Regions from separate parts of the Arthrobacter gyeryongensis genome, predicted to be linked through region 2. Evidence: riboswitches for the same ligand, from Rfam matches in the RefSeq annotation. Region 2 holds a riboswitch; each other region holds the start of a gene.
The links. A riboswitch is a leader RNA that binds a small molecule or an ion and turns the genes downstream of it on or off. The one in region 2 is predicted to bind thiamine pyrophosphate.
Positions count from the first base shown of each region.

Region 1 (5,175 bases), on a different contig from region 2:
CGACGTGCCGCAGGAAGTTGTGGCCCAGGCCCTTGCCCTCGCTCGCCCCTTCGATCAGCCCGGGAACGTCTGCGATGGTGAACCGGACCTCACCAGCCTGGACTACGCCAAGGTTGGGGATCAGGGTAGTGAACGGGTAGTCGGCGATCTTGGGCCGCGCAGCTGACATCGCCGCGACAAGGCTGGACTTGCCCGCAGAGGGGAAGCCAACCAGCGCGATGTCCGCGATGGACTTCAATTCCAGGACGATGTCGCTGGAGTCGCCTTCAGTACCGAGGAGGGCGAATCCGGGAGCCCTGCGCTTCTGCGAAGACAACGAAGAGTTACCAAGGCCGCCCAGGCCGCCTGCAGCGGCGATAAACTCGGTGCCTTCACCTACAAGGTCAGCAAGGACAACGCCGTCCTTGGTCTTGACCACGGTGCCGTCCGGTACGGGAAGCACGAGAGTTTCACCGTTCTTGCCGCCGCGCCAGTCACCCATGCCGGGGCCACCGTTGGTTGCGTGGCGGTGCGGTGCGTGGTGGTAATCAAGCAAAGTGGTGGTCTGGGCATCAACGCGCAGGATGACGTCGCCGCCGTTACCGCCGTTGCCGCCGTCGGGTCCGCCCAGGGGCTTGAACTTCTCGCGCTTAACAGAGACACAGCCGTGGCCGCCTGTTCCGCCGGATACGTGAAGTACTACCCGGTCTACGAAGGTCGCCACGTGTTTCTCCTCTAACTGGAAATTACTGCTTGAAGTGCGTGTTGCGCCGCTGTTGCGCCGCCCGCACTAGTAAATTCTAGTGCGGTTAAAAAGACAGGTGGAGCGGGCCATACGGCCCGCTCCACCCGTTCAGAACGTGTTATTACTCTGCAGCTGCAGCAGCAACGATGTTCACTACGCGACGGCCGCGGCGAGTACCGAACTCAACCGCACCTGCCTGCAGGGCGAACAGGGTGTCGTCGCCACCGCGGCCGACACCGGCGCCCGGGTGGAAGTGGGTGCCGCGCTGGCGGACGATGATCTCGCCTGCGGAAACGACCTGGCCACCGAAGCGCTTTACGCCGAGGTACTGGGCGTTGGAGTCACGACCGTTGCGAGTGGAGCTCGCGCCTTTTTTATGTGCCATTTGAAATGCCTGCCTTTAAAATTCTGGGGAATCTGTTGAAAACCTGAACAGCAACCAGTGGTTACTTGATACCGGTGATCTTGATCTTGGTGAGTTCTTGACGGTGACCCTGGCGCTTCTTGTAGCCGGTCTTGTTCTTGAACTTCTGGATGACGATCTTCGGACCACGGAGGTCTTCGAGGATCTCAGCCGTAACCTTGACCTTGGCCAGATCCGCAGCAGCGGAGGTGACCTTGTCACCGTCCACCAGGAGCAGTGCGGGCAGCTCAAGGGTGCTGCCGGCTCCACCGGGGACGCGGTTCAGGGTTACGTAGTCTCCAACGGAAACCTTTTCTTGGCGGCCGCCTGCGCGGACAATCGCGTACACCACTTGGGCACTCACTTCTCTCGACGTTTATTACTAAATTTGCGTGCGGAACCCCGATCCGAAAACGGGCCTGGTTCACGCTGTGCCTCAACGCCGTGGACTCCGGTACGGAATCCATGAGTCATCCCTCGAATAGTTCCAAATGAAAGGTAAGTTCCAAATGAACGGTTTCTAGGGGCATAACCCAAGTGTTGGCGTAAGCACCGAAGATCTAGATTACGCTAGTTTCGCCTTCGGCTGCAAATGAGGCCAGGTCCGGAGGCTGCCACGTGATGGCTGCCACACACTGGCTATGTCGCCATCCGGTACCGTGCCCGTCCACCTTACCCTGCCGGCCGGGAAAAGCTCGGATCCTCACGCCGACACGCTGCAGCGCCCGCGGAAATAGGCCTGGCTACCGTGCCTCCGCCCCAGAAAACGGGCTCAGGCGTGCAATCTTGGAGCATCGAAGAACGCCGTTTCATAACGGCAGGATTGGGCAAACGCCTCCATCATAGCGGCGCGCTCCGTTGGCGACGCGGCCTGCGCGGCGGCATCCGTGATGTCGATCGCCGTGCGGGTGGCCGCTGCGAACGCCTCGTCTGCGTAAGTGCGCAGCCAGTCCGCGTAAGGGTGCTCGTCCGACGCTCCCGCCTGAACATAGCCAAGGTGGAGCTGCTGTCCCACTTCGGCGTACAACCAGTAGCAGGGAAGCACGGCAGCCAGCAGCACGGCATAGCTGCCCGATACCGAAGCCGCCAGCAAGTGGTCCACGTAGGCCTTGGTGACTGGGCCAAGCTCTCCGCTCACCTGGCGTCCGCTGAGCCAATTCCGGTGCAGCTCGGACTCGACCTCAAGGCACATCTGCGAGCCGCGGGCCCAGAACAGCTGTTCGGTTTCCCTCGGGGCGAGGGCGCTTGCCCGTGCCAGGACCCGGGAATAGCCGTTGAGATAGATGGCATCCTGCGACAGGTAATAGCTGAACTGCGCTTCGCTGAGGCCACCGGTTTGCAAGTGCTGGATGAAGTCCAGGCCATAAATGGCCGCAAGTTCCGCTTGGGCGGTGTCCCACATCCGGACGGCAAAGTCCCCCGGTTGAAGGTCCTGCTGGAGCGCGTGGAAATGATGGATCGGCCCGTTGCCCTTCCCGACTTCCAGCACCTCGGACCGGGTCAGCGCCTCCTGAAGCCAGGGCTTGACTACACGCAGGGCGGACTCCCAATCACCGAGCCGCGCCTTGGCCGTCGCCATCGCCGAGGATAGGGAGCATCCCGTGCCATGGCTGTTGCGGGTCTCCACGCGTTGACCGGCAAATTCCACCACGTCCTGGCTGAGGACTCCTTCGGTGTTGACCAGGGCGTCGGGGCAGGCCTCTCCCTGCAGATGGCCGCCCTTCACCAGGACGGTGTTTCCGCAGGCGGCAGCCAGGCGTTTGCCTTGCTCCAACGCCGATGCCCAGTCAATGGCAACAGGCTCGCCAAGCAGCATGGCCAATTCAGGAAGGTTGGGGGTCACCAAGTCAGCGAGGGGCAGGAGTTCCCGCAGCGCGGTTTCAGCGGACTCCGCCAGGAGCCGGTCGCCACTGGTCGCGATCATCACCGGATCCAGCACGACGACGGCGGGACGCGCCTCGCCGAGCCAGCGACGGACCTCGTGGATGACGGCCGCGTCCCCGAGCATGCCGATTTTGACAGCATCGACGGTGATGTCGTCGCTAATGGCATCCAATTGCTGGCGCAGGAATTCGACGGGAGGCACATGGACGGCAGTGACGCCCTGCGTGTTTTGTACCGTGAGCGCCGTAATCACGGCCATGCCATAGCCTCCGTTGGCCGCAATGCTCTTGAGGTCTGCCTGGATCCCGGCACCACCCGAAGGATCCGAGCCGGCAATGCTGAGGACCCTCGGGATAGCTCGCTGGATGGCCTTAAGCGGGTAGACGGCTGATTGCGCTGAAACAGTCATGCAAGACATCCCTTCGCCGGTGCTAACCGGACAGGTTCAACGGGTCTGGTCTCAGCCGGCTTGGTGCGCGGCACCCCGTGTCAGTCCCCTAGCTTAACCCGGATCACACCCCACCCGCTGAAATCGCCCTTTGCAACCGCGCTGAGCGGTGGTCCGGTGAATTGGCTGGCAACGCCGAAGCCCCGGTGGTTTCCACAAGAGCGGAAACGGCCGGGGCTTCGGACAGGGTACTGCGTCTAAAGTTCGGACTTGGGCACGCCGACCCCGAGGATGATCGGTTCCGCTGCCGCCGTCGACTTGGCTGGAGCAGCGTCCGCCGCCTTGGCCTCGTGCGCGGCCCCACCGGAGGCGGCCACGGCAACCTCGTGGTGCTCCACGTTGGTGGCGTTGGCGGCACCCTGGGCCCGGCTGGCGCTGCGGTTGCGGCGGCCTCGGCGTCCACGCGAACCCGCTTCCGGGGATTCTCCGCTTGCAACGGCGGCGGGGGTCCCTGCGGGCGCTTCCTCGGCCTCAGTTGCCGTCGTCGCGGTGTCCGGAGCTTCTCCGAGGCCTGCGAATGCTTGTGCCAACAGGTCCAGGCTCATGGCAGGTGCACCACTCGCTGGCTCCTCTTCGTGGTGGACGAAGGGCAACGCAACTTCCTCACCGCCGAATCGCAGCACAGGCTTCGAACGTTCCTCGCCACTCGAAGCAGCGGCAGGAGCCTGGACCGGGGCCGCGGGAGGCTGGGCCGGGGCCGCGGGGGCCTGGGCCGGGGTTGCTTCCGCTACGTGCCCGTCGGCGAGCAATTCCGCCGCGTGGTGGAGCTCGTCGTCGTGCAGGTGGGCTGCGTGGGCAGCAGCCGCGATGGTGGCAAGGGCTGCGCGCGTGGCTGCCTGGCGATTCGGATCAGTGGATTCCACGCTGTGGACCGGCACTGGAGGAGTGATCGGGAGCTCGGTGGTCCCCGGACCGGTGCCCCTGCCGCGGCGACGCTTGCGCTGCTCGGGGCGGACGGCCGGCTGTGACTCCGTGCGCGGGTGGTGGTGTTCAGCGGCCACCACGTTGGCCCGACGGTGCTCCACAGGCTCATCGTGCGTGACGATTCCGCGACCGGCGCACGTTTCGCACTGCTCGCCGAAGACCTCCAGCAGTCCGGTGCCCATGCGCTTGCGGGTCATCTGGACCAATCCAAGCGACGTCACCTCGGCTACCTGGTGCTTGGTACGGTCCCGGCCGAGGCACTCGACCAAGCGGCGCAGCACGAGATCGCGGTTGGATTCCAGGACCATGTCGATGAAGTCGATGACGATGATTCCGCCGATGTCGCGCAAGCGCAGCTGGCGGACCACTTCCTCGGCAGCCTCAAGGTTGTTCTTGGTGACGGTTTCCTCGAGGTTGCCACCGCTGCCGGTGAACTTCCCGGTGTTGACGTCAACAACCGTCATGGCCTCGGTGCGGTCGATCACGAGCGAACCACCGGAGGGCAGGAAGACCTTGCGCTCCAATGCCTTGTGGATCTGTTCGTCCACACGCCATGCCGAGAAAATGTCCTGATCCGAGGTCCACTTCTCGAGGCGTCCCACCAGGTCCGGCGCCACGTACGTGACGTAGGCCTCGATGGTGTCCCATGCTTCATCGCCGGAGACGATGAGCTTGGAGAAGTCCTCGTTGAAGACGTCGCGGACTACCTTGATGGTCAGGTCCGGTTCGCCGTACAGCAGTTCCGGCGCCAGGATCTTGGTGGACGTGGACTGGCTTTCGATGCCTTCCCAC
Region 1 covers NZ_BAABKK010000022.1:53,008-58,182, reverse strand. The annotation lists gene obgE (GTPase ObgE) at 1-703, opposite strand, end outside; gene rpmA (50S ribosomal protein L27) at 846-1,109, opposite strand; gene rplU (50S ribosomal protein L21) at 1,171-1,479, opposite strand; gene thiD (bifunctional hydroxymethylpyrimidine kinase/phosphomethylpyrimidine kinase) at 1,900-3,420, opposite strand; TPP riboswitch at 3,412-3,508, opposite strand; gene ABEA18_RS15440 (Rne/Rng family ribonuclease) at 3,657-5,175, opposite strand, start outside.
Region 1: another riboswitch for thiamine pyrophosphate. It lies ahead of thiD (bifunctional hydroxymethylpyrimidine kinase/phosphomethylpyrimidine kinase); the one in region 2 lies ahead of thiC (phosphomethylpyrimidine synthase ThiC).

Region 2 (5,175 bases):
GCGCCCCTGCACATCGTGCCGGGCGTTCCCACGCTTGTCCTGACCGGTGGTTGGGAACCCCTTTATGAAGAGATCGCCGGCTACTTGCAGGAAACCGGTGCCCTCCACCGCGTTGCGGCTGGAGGACACCGGCCTCATGATTCAGTTGAAGGAGACCGGATGATCCGGTCCTTCATCGCGGATGTCAGCCGCGCCGGATCAGTGCAAGCTTCCTGATCAGTTCCGGCTTCCCGACGTCGCTCAACGCTTTCCTGCGGGAACCTCGAGCTCGGGCAAGTAGACCTTGCCGCCGGATGCCAGGAATTCCTCGCTCTTTTCGCGCATCCCGCTGTACATTTCCGCGATGGCCGCCTGGGAATCCGCTGAGCCGTATTCATCGCGTATGTCCTGGCTGATGCGCATGGAGCAGAATTTCGGTCCGCACATGGAGCAGAAATGCGCCGTCTTGGCCGGTTCCGCCGGGAGAGTCTCGTCGTGGAACGCTTCGGCCGTGACCGGATCCAACGACAGCGCAAACTGGTCACGCCAGCGGAACTCGAAGCGGGCCTTGGACAGGGCATCGTCGCGTTCGTGGGCGCCGGGGTGTCCCTTCGCAAGGTCAGCTGCGTGGGCGGCGATTTTGTAGGTGATCACGCCTGTCTTGACGTCGTCCTTGTTTGGCAGGCCCAAGTGTTCCTTCGGGGTGACGTAGCAGAGCATCGCGGTTCCGTAGCGCGCGATCTCCGTGGCGCCGATAGCCGAGGTGATGTGGTCGTAGCCCGGAGCAACGTCGGTCACGAGCGGGCCGAGGGTGTAGAACGGTGCGCCGTCGCACAGCTCCTGCTGCCGCTCGACGTTCTCGCGGACGAGGTGGAACGGGATGTGCCCGGGGCCCTCCACCATGACCTGCACGTCGTACTTCCACGCCCGCTTCGTGAGCTCGGCGAGCGTGTCGAGCTCGGCGAACTGCGCGGCGTCGTTGGCGTCCGCCGTCGCTCCCGGACGCAAGCCGTCACCAAGCGAGAACGCGACGTCGTACTTGGCGAAGATTTCGCAGAGTTCGTCGAAGTGGGTGTAGAGGAAGTTTTCCTCGTGGTGCGCCAGGCACCAGCCGGCCATGATGGAGCCGCCACGGGAAACGATACCCGTCACGCGGTTCGCGGTGAGTGGCACGTACCGCAGCAACACGCCAGCGTGGATGGTCATGTAGTCCACGCCCTGCTCGCACTGTTCAATGACGGTGTCGCGGAAGATCTCCCAATTGAGCTTGTTGGCTTCGCCGTTGACCTTCTCGAGGGCCTGGTAGATGGGCACGGTGCCGATCGGCACGGGGGAGTTGCGGATGATCCATTCGCGGGTGGTGTGGATGTCGTCGCCCGTGGACAGGTCCATCACCGTGTCGGCGCCCCATTGCGTTGCCCACTGCAACTTGTCCACTTCTTCGGCGATGGAACTGGTGACAGCCGAGTTGCCGATATTGGCATTGATCTTCACGAGGAACGCCTTGCCGATGATCATCGGTTCGGATTCGGGGTGGTTGATGTTGTTGGGGATGATCGCCCGGCCGGCGGCGACCTCGCTGCGGACGAGTTCCACATCGCAGTTTTCGCGAAGTGCAACGAACTGCATTTCGGGCGTCACGATGCCCTGCTTGGCGTAGTGCATCTGTGTCACGGTCTTGCCGTCGACGGCGCGGCGGGGCACCGGCTGTGCGCCCTTCCACTCTGCTGAGGCGGCGCCGCGGCGCACGGCCGACTTGCCGTCGTCGAGCAAGTTCCGTTCGCGGCCGCTGTAGGCCTCGGTATCGCCACGGGCTTCGATCCACTCGCTCCGGAACGGCTCGAGGCCCACCACGGGATCACTCCCGGGCCCTGCGGTGCGGTACACCTGGAAAGGCGTGTTGGCCTCGCCGTTGGGGGACGGCTCCAGGGCGATTTCAGTCACCGGAACCCGGATTCCCGTCTCGGCATCCTCGCGGAACGTGAGGGAATGCGACTTGAGGGATTGTGTCACTTCTTGGCCCGATCCGTTTTGGATAGGGCTCAGCTGTGCTTCTTTGGTGCTCAAAGGATTACTCACTTCCTTCGCCGGCATTACCCGGACAGGTTCAACGGTCGCAGGCTGCGTCAGCCTGATCTCAGCCCTTGCAAGGGCCCCCGTGTGGTCGTAGACGAAGCTACCACAGCCGAGAGTTCCTGAGATAGATGTGACGGGGCCGGCGACGGCGCGGGAACTAGGGTGGAATCATGGCGGAAATCATTGAATTCAGCGGCACCGTCCTCACCGGGCCGGAGGAGGAACGGCGCGGCCTCTGGTCGGTGGACGGACGGTTGACCTTTCTGCGGCCTGCTGACGCACCGGACGTCGTCCTGGCCGGATGGGTGCTGCCGGGCCTTGTCGACGCACACTGCCACGTTGGCTTGGGCAAGGGCGGGCCCGTCGACGACGAGACTGCGCGCCTGCAGGCGACGGCGGACCGGGACGCCGGGACGCTCTTGATCCGCGACGCCGGATCCGCAAGCGACACGCGCTGGCTGCAGCAGCGGGGGGACATGCCCAGGATTATCCGCGCGGGCAGGCACATCGCGAGGCAACGCCGGTACATCCCGGGACTGGCCGAAGAAGTCGAGCCCGAGGATCTCGTGGAGGCCGTGCGCAAGCAGGCGCGGTCCGGAGACGGCTGGGTCAAGATCGTCGGGGACTGGATCGACCGCTCGGCAGGCGATCTCGGCCCATCCTTTCCGGCCGCCATCGTCAAGGACGCCGTCGCCGCGGCACACGACGAGGGAGCCAGGGTAACTGCCCATTGCTTCGCTGAAGGGACTATCGACGCCATGCTCGACGCCGGCATCGACTGCATCGAGCACGCCACCGGCCTCTTGCCGCACCATATTCCCCGGCTGCTGGACCAGGATGTGCCGATTGTCCCCACCCTCATCAACATTGCGACCTTTCCGGACATCGCGAAGCAGGCGGAAGCGAAGTTCCCGCGCTACGCCGCCCACATGACCAGGCTTTGGGAGCGCAGGCATGAACGCGTAGCCGAGGCATTCGACGCCGGAGTGCGTGTGTACGCCGGAACCGACGCCGGCAGCGTCATCAAGCACGGCCGGATCGGCGAGGAAATCCTTGAATTGCATCGCGCGGGCCTTCCGGCGGCCGCCGCCCTCGATGCCGCCTGCTGGTCCGCACGCGAGTGGCTGGGTGCCGACGGCATCAGCGACGGTGCCAGTGCCGACGTCGTGCTCTACGCAAACGATCCCCGCGCGTCCCTTGAGGTGGTGCTGGATCCGCGATGCATCGTGCTGAGGGGACATATTTCAGGGAACGCCGGGCATTAGGAATAAATTGAAGCTTCAAGTAATTTAGATAGATAAGAGGTAGCCGAAGGGCGGCGCCACAAAAAGCCGGGAGTTTCACATGACCATCGCATCCAGCCAGGATCTCCTTCCTGCCGAACTCACCATGGGTACTGTCATGCTCAAGGTGGGGGACATGAAGCTCATGGGCGACTACTACCAGCGGGCGCTGGGGCTGGACGTGGTCGCCGAACAGGATGGCGGGCTCTACTTCGGCAGGCTCGGCAAGCCGTTGGTGCACCTCGCGCCGGCCTCCGGGCTCCAGATTCCGGGTCGCGGGGAGGCCGGACTTTTCCATACGGCTTTGCTCTTCGAAGACCAATCCTCGCTCGCCGCAACTGTCGCCTCGGCCGCGCAATACGAGCCCCACGCTTTCGTCGGCAGCGCGGACCACCTGGTCAGCGAGGCCTTCTACTTCACCGACCCTGAGGGTAACGGCATTGAGCTCTACTACGACAAACCCCGCGAAGGCTGGGAGTGGAACGGCAGTTCGGTCGTCATGGACAGCCTGCCGCTCCCGCCGCAGCGCTACCTCCAGCAATACCTGAGCGAAGCCGCGGTGGCGGGCCAGCACGGGGCCGGCGCCGGCGTCGGGCATGTCCACCTCCAGGTGGGCGACGTGCGGACCGCCCATGATTTCTACGTCGACACTCTGGGCTTCGAACAGACCGCCGGGTGGCACGGGCAGGCCTTGTTTGTCTCCGCGGGCGGCTACCACCACCACATGGCCATGAACGTCTGGAACAGCCGCGGTGCAGGTCCACGCAAGGACACGCTCGGTCTCGGCGAGGTGGTCATCGAGGTTCCGTCGGGAGACGACGTCGGCGCGCTCGCCGACCGCCTCAAGGTTGCCGGTATTGCGTCCCACCACACGGGCCAGGAGTTGCGCTTCGAGGACCCGTGGCGCAACCGGCTGCGGGTCGCCGTCCGCTACGCTTGATCCGACGACGTGGCGCATTTCGGCCGCCGCGCCGCAGCTCCGTTGGCACGAACGAATGAGAGTACTTTCCATGGGCTTTGCTGAAATCTTTGTTGCCACCCACGATGAAGCACTCAAGAGGGCCGCTGCCCTGGAGAAGGGCAGCGACGTATCCGGCGCCGCAGTACGGATCCCGGGAATCAGCGATTTCGAAGTAGAACAGCTCGGCGACCTCGCCGGGACCGCCGTGCATGCAGGCGGGGCCGACTATGAGCTTTCTTTGGTGGACGTCACCAGCGACGCCTTGCTGGGCGTCCCCGAAGCCATGGTGCGCGCCCTGTCCGAACTCCTCAGCTACGAGACCGAAGGGGAGGGAAACGTCCTCGACGACGTCGCCGAAAGCTGGGCGGCCCAAGAGGACATGCCCTTTGATGCCCAACAGTCCCGTCTGTACGTCCAGCAGTTGGCGGCCCTCGCGAGCGACGTCGAAAAGGCCGAGCGGGCCGGTCTTTACGTCTGGTCCGCAGGCGAGTAACCCCGCAGTAAACGGGCCGCACGGACCGCGCGTTCGAAATACTGTCCGCCATCTGGCACAATGGACAGGTACTCGATCCGCATGGCCCCTCTCTCCGTGTGTGCATCTTGTCCTTGGAACCCTCAAGTATGGCCCGCCCCACGGGTGCAGAACGACGGGCTCAACCCCGTTTCAGAAACAGGAGTGACCACAAAAGTGGCCGTAAAGATTCGCCTTAAGCGCTTCGGTAAGATGCGCGCACCGTACTACCGCATCGTCGTCATGGACTCCCGCGCCAAGCGCGATGGCCGTGCGATTGAAGAAATCGGCAAGTACCACCCCACCGAAGAGCCCTCGTACATCGAGGTCGTCTCTGAGCGTGCACAGTACTGGCTGTCCGTCGG
Region 2 covers NZ_BAABKK010000017.1:111,361-116,535, forward strand. The annotation lists gene ABEA18_RS13845 (alpha/beta fold hydrolase) at 1-216, shown strand, start outside; gene thiC (phosphomethylpyrimidine synthase ThiC) at 241-2,046, opposite strand; TPP riboswitch at 2,042-2,149, opposite strand; gene ABEA18_RS13855 (amidohydrolase family protein) at 2,226-3,320, shown strand; gene ABEA18_RS13860 (VOC family protein) at 3,400-4,278, shown strand; gene ABEA18_RS13865 (hypothetical protein) at 4,349-4,792, shown strand; gene rpsP (30S ribosomal protein S16) at 4,988-5,175, shown strand, end outside.

Region 3 (5,175 bases), on a different contig from region 2:
TCGCCTCAGGCTTCATCGTCTGGGGAACTGACAAACGCCGTGGCACATACGGAATCACCCTGCCCGCCGGCGTTTCCGTCGCTGTCGCCATGCTGAGTTGGATGATCTTCATCCAACTTGGCTTTGGCTACCAGCCTGGCGTGACGTGGATCCCGTGGGTCCTGCCCATCATTCTGGGAACCGTGGCGGCCGCGGTGGCCTCCTACTTTCTGGGCCGCCATCGGGTCCGGCACGACACCGCCCAGCTGACCGCGGCGCTGCGACTCTAGCCGGCGCTGCGGCTCTAGCTACAGATCCGGCTCATGGCGTGGCTTCCGGTTTGGCCACTGCCCCCACTTCCGTGGCTGCTTCGCTCGCGCTCGTAGCCGCCCGGATATCGCGTCGGGTCACCTCGCTCCCGGCGTCATGGGAGGTGTAGCGGATGAACACCCGGTTGTACCGCCAGTCCAGGTCCGGGTGGTGGTTCTGCTGTTCGGCGATGCGCCCGACGGCGGCGATCAGCTCGAGTGCGGCAGCCGACGTCGGGCATTTGTAAACCGTGACGAGTCCGCCCTGGCGGTACCGCCAGTCCGGCAGCTCCGCCAGGGCGTCGTCGATCGCGGACCTGGAAAGAATGTCATCCTTGCCGGCCATTCGGGGCTCCTTCACAGACGCGGAATCTTCGCAGGAATCCCCGGGGCGGCCAGCGTAGGCCACTAGAGGAACTCGGCCCGGCCTTCCATCGCCGAGGAGGCCAGGGCGTGTTCCCGGCGCGGAATGCGGCCGGCCTGCTTCGCCAGCCTACCGGCGATGACAGCGTGTTTGAAGGCTTCGCCCATCTGCACCGGGTTCTGCGCACGGGTCACCGCGGTTGCCAGCAGCACAGCGTCGCAACCGAGTTCCATGGCGAGTGCGGCGTCGGACGCGGTTCCGATGCCGGCGTCGAGTACTACCGGCACAGAAGCCCGGGACACAATGAGTTCGATGTTGTGGGGATTCAGGATGCCCAGGCCGGTGCCGATAGGCGCGCCCAAGGGCATCACCGCTGTGGCTCCGAGGTTTTCCAATCGAAGCGCCAGCACGGGGTCGTCGTTGGTGTAGGCGAAGACCTTGAAGCCGCGGTCCACCAGCTTCTCCGTTGCGTCCACGAGCTCCACTGCGTCAGGCAGCAGCGTCTGTTCGTCGGCGATGACCTCGAGCTTCACCCAATCCGTCTCCAACGCCTCCCGGGCAAGCTCGGCTGTCATGACAGCGTCCTTGGCGGTAAAGCAGCCGGCCGTGTTGGGCAGGACACGGATGCCATGGTCCACGAGCAACTGGAAAAGCGAACCTGTTTCGGTCGGCGAGTACCTCCGCATGGCAACGGTGGTGAGTTCGGTGCCGGAGGCCAGCAACGCCGCCCCCAGGCCGTCCAGGCTCGGGGCTCCGCCGGTGCCCATGATGAGACGCGAGCCGAACTCGACACCGTCGATCACCAGGGCGTCGGTTCGGGTGCTTGCTTCGTGTGTGCTTGCTGTGGTCATGGTTCAGCCTCCCTGTACTGCGGTAACGATTTCGAGTTCGTCGCCCTCTGCGAGCGCGGTGGCAGCCCACTGGCTGCGTGGCACCACTTCGGAATTGCGTGCGACGGCGACGCCGATCTTGCGTCCGTCAGCCGCCTGGCCGCTGGAGTCCACAACACGTCCGGTGACGTGGCTGACGAGGGTGGTGACAGACGCGTCGTCGCTCAGTGTGTGGTCTGCGCCGTTCAATTTGATGTTCATGCGTGGTCCTTCGGAAGGGGATATAAGGTACCGGCCGATGGGTCGTCCGTTGAGGCCGGTACCGTTGAAAGCTGGTGGGAGAAGCGGTCCGGGCGGAATTTGTTCCACCGGGGATCCGCGGTGCCGTCCATGAGTCCGACGCAGATCTTCGCCGCTGCCGGAGTGAGGAGTACGCCGTGGCGGAAGAAGCCGCTGGCCACGATGAGGCCCGGCACGGTTCTTTCGCGACCTTCCACGCGGCCCAGCAACGGTGCGTTGTCCGGAGTGCCCGGGCGCGCTCGGGCAGTTGCTTCCAGAAGTTCCAGTTCGGCCACAGCCGGGACAAGTACCTGGGCGTCGCGGAGCAATTGGTACACGCCACCGGCTGATACCGGGTTGACCGATCCCCCGGACGCCGACAAGCCGTCTTCACGTTGCGTCGCGCCGATCACCACCGTCCCGTCGTCGCGGGGCACGATATAGACGGGCACTCCGCGCACCATTCCCCGGACAGTGGCGGTGACCAGGGGTTGCAGGTGCTCCGGGACGCGCAACCGCAGTATGTCGCCATACACCGGACGCAACGGGAGTGACAATCCATCCGGCAGGCCGTCCAAGCGGGCGGCATCCAGTCCGTTGGCTACCACTGTTTCCGTGGCGAGCACTTCGATTCCTGAGCCGAGCACGGCCCCGACGACGCGCCCGTCCTCCCACAGGAGTCCCGCCGCAGCGTCGTGGACCGCAAAACCGTCCTCGGCCCCCGGAATCCAGCTGGAATCGCCGGGCTGGTGGTCTGCCAGCGCGCCCAGAATCGCGGCCGAAAGCCGGCGTGGATCCACTTGGTGGTCGCCCGGGATGTCGAAGGCGCAGGAAATCTGCGGGCTCAGCAGCGGCTCACGCTCCCGCGCCTCGCGCAACCGCACGGATTCCACCACCAGGCCGTTGGCCAGCTGCACATCCCGGAGATCGGCGAGCGCCCGGCGGTCCGCAGCGTCCGCGCCGACGGCGAGGGTCGGCGTCGTACGGTAACCTGTGCTGCGGCCGATGCTCGAGCCGGTCACATTCCGTTCGAAGTCCGGCCACAATACCGACGATTCGAGCATTAGCTCCAGGAGGTCCTCTTCCTGGTAGTGCAATTCGCTGACCGGCGCCAGCATTCCCGCCGCCGCGAACGTAGCGCCGCTGGCCGGTGCGGGATCGACGAGGGCAACCGAACGGCCGGATCTGCGGGCTTCCCACGCGATGCCGAGGCCAATGACACCGCCCCCGATCACCGCGACATCCGCGCGCACGGGTTCGTGCTGGGTGTTTACTTCGTCCATGGAGTCCTTCCCTACGCCGGTACTAGCCGGATCAGGTCAAGCGGTCGGCGCTTAAGCCCTCTCAGCCGAGCGGCGATTGTGACTGCCGCCGCGGCTCCCGCGGTACCAGCCCAGTTTAGAGGAACTACTCTGTTTCCATGACCCAGCACGATGTCCACACCACCGCCCGCCTGTACCTCTGCACTGACGCCCGCAAACAAAAGGGTGATTTTGAGCAGTTTGTCGATGCCGCATTCGAGGGCGGCGTGGACATCATCCAGCTGCGTGACAAGACGATTGAGGCGGCGGAAGAACTCGAACTCCTGGAGGTCCTGCAATCCGTGGCTCATCGTCACGGCCGTCTCTGGGCAGTCAACGACCGCGCGGACGTAGCATCCCTCTCCGGCGCGCCGGTGTTCCATATCGGCCAAAAGGACATTCCGCTGCGCTCTGCCCGGAAATTGCTCCACGACCCCACCATCATCGGCCTCTCCACGCACACGCCGGAACAGATTGACGCCGCCATCGCCGCGTCGCCTGGCCGCAGCGGCCTGGACTACTTCTGCGTCGGGCCGGTGTGGGCCACCCCCACGAAGCCGGGACGCTCCGCCGTCGGGCTCGATCTGGTGAAGTACGCTGCCAACGCGGTGAAGCAGGCAGACGAAGAGACCGTCGGGGGCGTCGTGCTCCCCTGGTTTGCGATCGGCGGGATCGATCTCGGCAACGTGGAAGAGGTAGTTAGGGCCGGCGCCAGCCGCATCGTGGTGGTGCGGGCAATCACCGAAGCGCAAGATCCGACGGCAGCTGCCCAGGCGCTCCTGGCTGCCCTGGACGCAGCGGCGGCCTAGCGAGACGCCGCGAGATTTTGGAGTTACCCTGACTTTCGTGTCACACCAGCGGATAGCCCCGAACGTTAGTGAAACGTCGAACCAGCTTGCGGAAGCGCTGGCGGCGCTGCGGACTGAACTCGAGCTGCCCGCAGGTTACCCCGCTGAAGCGCTGCGCGACGCCGAAGCGGCGGTTTCCGGACACACCCTGCCGCCGCATGACTTCACGGACGTTCCGTTCATCACGATCGACCCGGCTTCTTCCACGGATCTCGACCAGGCCCTCTTCATTGACAGGTCCGGCGGTGGTTACAGGGTTCTCTACGCCATCTCCGATGTGCCCTCCTTTGTGCCCCCGGGAGGAGCGCTCGACGCCGAGACCCGCCACCGCGGGCAAACGTACTATGCCCCGGACGGCCGTATACCGCTGCACCCCGAGATCATCAGCGAGCATGCGGGAAGCCTGTTGGCCGGCCAGACGTGCGGCGCGTTCGTGTGGGACTTCGAACTCGATGCCGAGGCGGAGTTCCGCACCGTCTCCGTGCGGCGGGCAAGCGTACGGAGCCGCGCCAAACTCAGCTACAAGGGCGTGCAGGCTGAGATCGATTCCGGAACAGCTGATCCCGTCCTGCAGCTGCTCAAGGAAGTCGGACTCAAGCGGGTGGAACTTGAGGGCCGCCGCGGCGGGGCAAGCCTGAACATGCCCGAACAGGAAATCGTCCAACTGCCCGACGGCGGGGGGTACAGGATCGTCGCAGCTCCCTCGCTGCCGGTTGAGGACTGGAACGCCCAGATTTCGCTCATGACCGGGATGGCCGCCGCCCAGCTGATGCTCGACGGCAAAGTGGGGATTTTGCGCACCATGCCGGCCCCCGATGAGCGCTCGCTGCTCCATTTCAAGCGGCAAACGGGGGCACTCGGCAAGCCCTGGACCGAGGGGACGAGCTATGGAGCGTACTTGCGGACCCTCGACGCCAAGGACCCCCGGCAACTGGCCATCCTCCATTCAGCGGGGCTGCTTTTCCGTGGTGCCGGCTACACGCCCTTCGACGGCGAGGTACCGGGCAGCGTCCTGCAGTCAGCCATCGGGGCACCCTATGCCCACACCACCGCGCCGTTGCGCCGGCTTGTGGATCGTTTTGTGCTGGTCATCTGCGAAGCACTGAGTAATGGAACAGAGATCCCTGCATGGGCCCGGAATGCTTTGCCGACCCTGCCGGTGATCATGGCGTCTTCCGACCAGCTTGCCGCCAAAATGGAACGCCTGGCCCTGGACACGGTGGAGGCAGCGCTCCTGGTGAACCACATCGGACAGGAATTCGACGC
Region 3 covers NZ_BAABKK010000011.1:38,734-43,908, forward strand. The annotation lists gene ABEA18_RS09505 (hypothetical protein) at 1-269, shown strand, start outside; gene ABEA18_RS09510 (4a-hydroxytetrahydrobiopterin dehydratase) at 301-633, opposite strand; gene ABEA18_RS09515 (thiazole synthase) at 696-1,502, opposite strand; gene thiS (sulfur carrier protein ThiS) at 1,506-1,742, opposite strand; gene thiO (glycine oxidase ThiO) at 1,739-3,043, opposite strand; TPP riboswitch at 3,035-3,154, opposite strand; gene thiE (thiamine phosphate synthase) at 3,181-3,870, shown strand; gene ABEA18_RS09535 (RNB domain-containing ribonuclease) at 3,908-5,175, shown strand, end outside.
Region 3: another riboswitch for thiamine pyrophosphate. It lies ahead of thiO (glycine oxidase ThiO); the one in region 2 lies ahead of thiC (phosphomethylpyrimidine synthase ThiC).

Region 4 (5,175 bases), on a different contig from region 2:
GCTGACCGTCTTCGCCGGTCCACTGTTCCAATTGGCCGGAAACTCCGCGGAACAGATGCTGGACCGTACTGCGTACATCCATTCCGTGCTCGGCGGGAATGCGAAGGTTCCTCAGATCGCTGCGCCGCTACAGGGAGGTGGCAAATGAGCCGCAAGCGGATTTCGTTCCGCACCGAGTTGCCCCTGCTGGTCTGGCTGGTGGTCGTCTGGGGTGCGCTTTGGCGGGACTTCAGCCCGGGCAACTTGGTGTTCGGCGCGCTGATCGCAGTGGTGGTAGCAAGGGTCTTCTACTTGCCTCCCGTGGAGCTCAGCGGGCGTTTCAACGTGTTGCGCGCCATTCCTTTCGCTGGGGTGTTCCTTGCCAAAGTGGTGGCCGCGAGCTTCCAAGTCATGTACCTGGCGGTATTCCGGGGGCCTTCGGTAACCAATGCCGTGGTCGCGGTTCCCCTGCGTAGCCATTCCGACCTCATGGTGACCGCCACAGGCCACGTGATTTCGCTGATTCCGGGTTCCTTGGTGGTGGAGGTGGATCGCTCAACGTCCACGCTCTATATCCACGGGCTCAATGTCCGCAACGATGTGGACACGGCCAAGCTGCGTAAGGAAGTCCAGGACACGGAGGCCTCGCTGATCCGGATCATGGGTACCCGAGCGGAAATGGACGCACTCCAGGCCGAAGGCTGGCCTGCAACGAGGGGAGTTGGCTCATGAAAGACATTGTGCTGATCGTCACGGCGGTGATTCTCAGCCTCGCGGCGGCAGGCGCCATCTACCGGATCGCCGTCGGGCCGTCCCTGCTGGACCGGGTGCTCGCCTCGGACGTGTTGCTCGCCATACTGGGCGCCGCGCTGGCCATCGACATGGCCGTCAACAGACACCTCAACAACCTCGTGCTGCTGGTCGCACTGACGCTGATCGGGTTCGTTGGCTCGGTGACGGTGGCCCGTTTCGTGGCCGACCGAAGGGGACAGGTCAATGACTCCTAATGCCACTGGAGTTGACGCAGTGATCGATGCGGTCACCGCAGTGCTGCTGATTGTTGGTGTGCTGATGTCATTGGGCGCGGCAATCGGCCTGTTGCGGTTCCCGGACCTCATGAGCCGCATGCACGCGGCCACCAAGCCGCAAGTGTTGGGGCTGTTCCTTGTCTTGGCGGCCATCGGGTTGCAGATGCGCGAATGGTGGGTGTGGCCGATCCTGGCGGTGGCCTGGATCTTCCAGCTGCTGACCGTGCCCGTATCCGCACACATGGTGGGCCGCGCGGGCTACCGGACCAAGCACCTCCACCGCGAGTTGCTGAGCATAGACGAACTTGAGGCCGTGGTGCTGCGGGCTGCCGGTCAACGGGCAGCGGAGAAAGCCCAGGAAACGGGCCCGGCAATGCCCCACGCCGGGAACGGCGGGAGCTCAGCCGCGAACGGCCGGGACGGCGGGCCGTCAGCCTAGACGATGTCCTGCGTCTTCGAGAAACGCGAGATGGCGCGCTGGGTACTGCGGCTTGCGAAAACCTGGATGACTGCGCTGACGGTCGCCGAAATCAGCGCGAAGGTCAGTGCCGAGCGCAGGCTTGCCTCCATGTCATCGTGACCCTTGGGAGGCTTCTTGCCGGTGGACTTTTCCCACAACGCATTGACGATCTTGGTGCCGACAAAGCCTGCGCCGATGCTGACGCCAGTGCCGAGCAGCTTGATGAGGAGGTTCATTCCGGGACTCCTTGCGGGAGGAAACAGGACCGTCCCCAGCCTAACCCCACTTCAGGGCAGTTCCGGAGCAACGGTTGGGGACTGGCGCCTCAGCCGGAAGAACTCCTCCAAAGCTCCAGGCTTTGGACGGACGGGCACGATGTCGCGGTCCTCGGCCAGTATCGCTTCCACTGTGCCGAGGGCGACGAGCTCATCGAGCAGCGCCAACGTGGGCGGCATGAGCTTGAGGGTTCCGGCGGCTTCGGCATCCAGGATCCCGCGGACCGGCATCCACAAGGACGATGACGCTTCCGTTGTTTGGTGCCTTGGCTCGGCACCGGAAAGCGGGCAGGCAAGGTAGAAGTATGTGTCGAAGCGCTTGGGCTGGTCTGCCGGGGTGACCCAGTTGGCCCACGGGCGGAGGGTGGCGGCGTCGAGCTTCAGCCCGGCTTCTTCGAACACCTCGCGCTGCGCGGCCGCCAGCACCCGGCCGGCGTTGAACCGGGCCGAAGCGGGCTCGACGGCGATGCTGCTCCGGTGCCATGCGGCGGCGTGCTGCTCGACGACGTCGTCCTCGAAGTCCCAGCCGGAGCTGTCCGCCTGGTCCACTCGCCCTCCGGGGAAGACGACCATGCCCGCGGCGAAATCCATCGTGGTCACCCGGTGCTGGACGAACACCTCCAGGCCGCGCCCGGTATCCGCCGGAACCTCCGGGTCTGACTCAACCGTGTGAACGGGGGCCTCGCGGACCAGGATCACGCTCGCGGCGAGCCTAGGTTCGGCCACCGTGGTGCTGTTCGCTTCGCTAATGCCTGCCAAGACCGCTCCTTTGCCCGCTCTGCTGCGTCACATTCTGCTGGATCATTCTCCCAGTTTCTGCGCCCGCCCGCGCCAATCCGGGCCGGCTAGGGCTCGCCCGGCGAATGATCCAGCAGAATCCGTCGGTACGCGTGTTTGTGACCGTTCCGCATAGGCCGGCACAGCGCCCGCAACCCCGCCAAGGTGTAAACTGAACCACGCCCAAAAGGGTGGATTGATAACGACAGGGGAGCGCCGCCGTCGGGCTCGCAGCAATGCGGCACGAGGACGGGCGCTGAGAGTGCGGACAGCCGCAGACCCTCGAACCTGATCCGGCTAGTACCGGCGCAAGGGAGTCGAGTTCTCATAGTGTCCGGACCGGCGCGGCGGAAGCCGCTCGCAGGCAACCGGGAACACTTTCCCCTCCTGTTCCTCAGGAGGACAAAATGACTGGTATTTCTGCAAGGCCGGGCCTCACCAAGCCTGGTTACAACTGGCGCGTCGTGGACATCGTCGTGGCAGCGCTGATCTCGATCGCCGGCGGCGTGATCTTCTGGGCGTGGGACCAGATGGCTCTGGTTGCTACGCCTATGTCCGCCGGCTACCCGCCGCTGAGCGGCCTGATCGCCGGTGGTTGGATGATTCCGGCAGTGCTGGGCATGCTCATCGTCCGCAAGCCCGGTGCGGCAATTTTCTGCGAGACAGTGGCCGCCACCAGTGAGCTCATCATGGGTTCGCAGTACGGCACCACGGTCCTGATCTCGGGCCTGCTTCAGGGTCTCGGCGCGGAACTCATCTTCCTGGCCTTCATGTACAAGAAGTTCAACCTGCCGGTGTCCCTGCTGGCCGGTGCCGGCGCTGGCCTGTTCTGCGGTTTGAACGACTCCTTCCTGCCGTGGGGCTGGAACATCGCCTACGAACCGGTCGACAAGCTCGCGTACATCGTGTTCTGCACGATCTCCGGTGCCGTCATTGCCGGTGCCTTGTCCTGGATCGCGACCCGCGGCCTGGCCAAGACCGGTGTCCTGAGCGCGTTCGCGTCCCGCAAGGCCGCCTCGGAGCCCGTCTTTTCCTGATGCCCAGTCCTGATTCCGGCACACCTGCTGTGGTGCGACCCGCCGCCATTTCCGCGCAAGGCTGGGGCTGGCGGCACGCTGGCCGCACCACGCAGGCCATTCACGCCCTCGACCTGGACATCCGTCCAGGGGAGCGTGTGCTCCTGCTCGGCCCCTCGGGCGCGGGCAAGTCGACGCTCCTGCATGCCTTGGCAGGCGTGTTGGGCGAGGAAGGTGACGACGCCGACGAGACGGGCTCGCTGCTGGTGGACGGCGTTTCGCCGAAGGCCCAGCGGGGCCGTGCCGGACTCATGCAACAGGACCCCGAAACCCAGGTGGTGCTTTCCCGGCTGGGCGACGACGTCGCGTTCGGCGCCGAGAACCTTTGCGTGCCGCGGGAAGAGATCTGGAAGCGGGTCCATGAAGCGCTCGACGACGTCGGGCTGCTGCGTAGTGCCGGTGGCAGTGCGAGCGGCAACTTCGCGCTCGACCACCCGACGTCGGCCCTCTCGGGTGGGCAGAAGCAACGCCTTGCACTGGCCGGCATCCTGGCGATGCGGCCCGGCTTGATCCTCCTGGACGAGCCGACCGCCAACCTTGACCCGGCCGGCGTGTTGGAAGTGCGCGATGCCGTGGGCCGCTGCCTGGACAAGACCGGCGCTACCTTGGTGGTGGTGGAACACCGGGTATCGGTCTGGAAAGACCTCGTGGACCGGATCGTGGTGCTGCAGCCGGGCAGCTCCTCCTCCAAGGGAGGGTCGACGCCAGCGGTGCTCCTGGACGGCGATCCGGACACCGTTCTGGCGCAAGCGAGGGACATGCTCACTGCTGCGGGCGTCTGGGTGCCCGGTTACGTGCCGTCCACCCGGCCACGTTCGGGAACAGGCTCTGGCTCGGGGGCCGGCCCCGAGAGCGCTGGAGAGCTGCTGCTCGGCACGCAGGAGCTCGCGGTGTCCCGCGAACGGCCACGGCGCCGCGGGTTCAAGACCATCCCGCCCCTTCCTGTGCAGTCCGGACTCGACGCCGAAGTGCTCGCCGGGCAGGCCCTGACCATCACCGGTCCCAACGGCGCCGGAAAATCGACCTTCGCGTTGACCCTCGCGGGCTTGTTGGCGCCGGTGTCCGGCACGGTGACTGCAGCCGTCGGGCTTAGCGACGGCGCCGGTAATGACCCGTTCAAGTGGAAGGCCCAGCAGCTGATCTCCCGGATAGGGACCGTGTTCCAGGAGCCCGAGCACCAGTTCGTCACCGGCCGCGTGCTCGACGAGCTCATGTTCGGCCCTAAGCACCTTGGCCATGGCGAGGACCGGGTGGACGAGTTGCTGGAGCGGCTGCGCTTGGGGCATCTCGTCGACGCCAACCCGTACACGCTCTCCGGGGGCGAAAAGCGCCGGCTGTCCGTGGCGACGGTGCTCGCCGCGCACCCCCGGGTCCTGGTGCTGGACGAACCCACCTTCGGCCAGGATGCGAACACTTGGGCCGAGCTTGCGTCCTTCCTGTCCGAACTGCTCGACGCCGGCACCTCCGTGGTTTCCGTGACCCATGACCAGGAGTTCAGCTCCGTCCTGGGCGGCACCGAGATGCGGCTCGAGCCTGCGTTCCAAGGCGGGGCCCGGCAGGAAGCGGGTGCGGCATGAGGG
Region 4 covers NZ_BAABKK010000009.1:127,149-132,323, reverse strand. The annotation lists gene ABEA18_RS06535 (Na+/H+ antiporter subunit D) at 1-148, shown strand, start outside; gene ABEA18_RS06530 (Na+/H+ antiporter subunit E) at 145-711, shown strand; gene ABEA18_RS06525 (MrpF/PhaF family protein) at 708-986, shown strand; gene mnhG (monovalent cation/H(+) antiporter subunit G) at 976-1,446, shown strand; gene ABEA18_RS06515 (DUF4235 domain-containing protein) at 1,443-1,703, opposite strand; gene ABEA18_RS06510 (NUDIX hydrolase) at 1,755-2,501, opposite strand; TPP riboswitch at 2,717-2,852, shown strand; gene ABEA18_RS06505 (ECF transporter S component) at 2,927-3,556, shown strand; gene ABEA18_RS06500 (ABC transporter ATP-binding protein) at 3,556-5,172, shown strand; gene ABEA18_RS06495 (energy-coupling factor transporter transmembrane component T family protein) at 5,169-5,175, shown strand, end outside.
Region 4: another riboswitch for thiamine pyrophosphate. It lies ahead of ABEA18_RS06505 (ECF transporter S component); the one in region 2 lies ahead of thiC (phosphomethylpyrimidine synthase ThiC).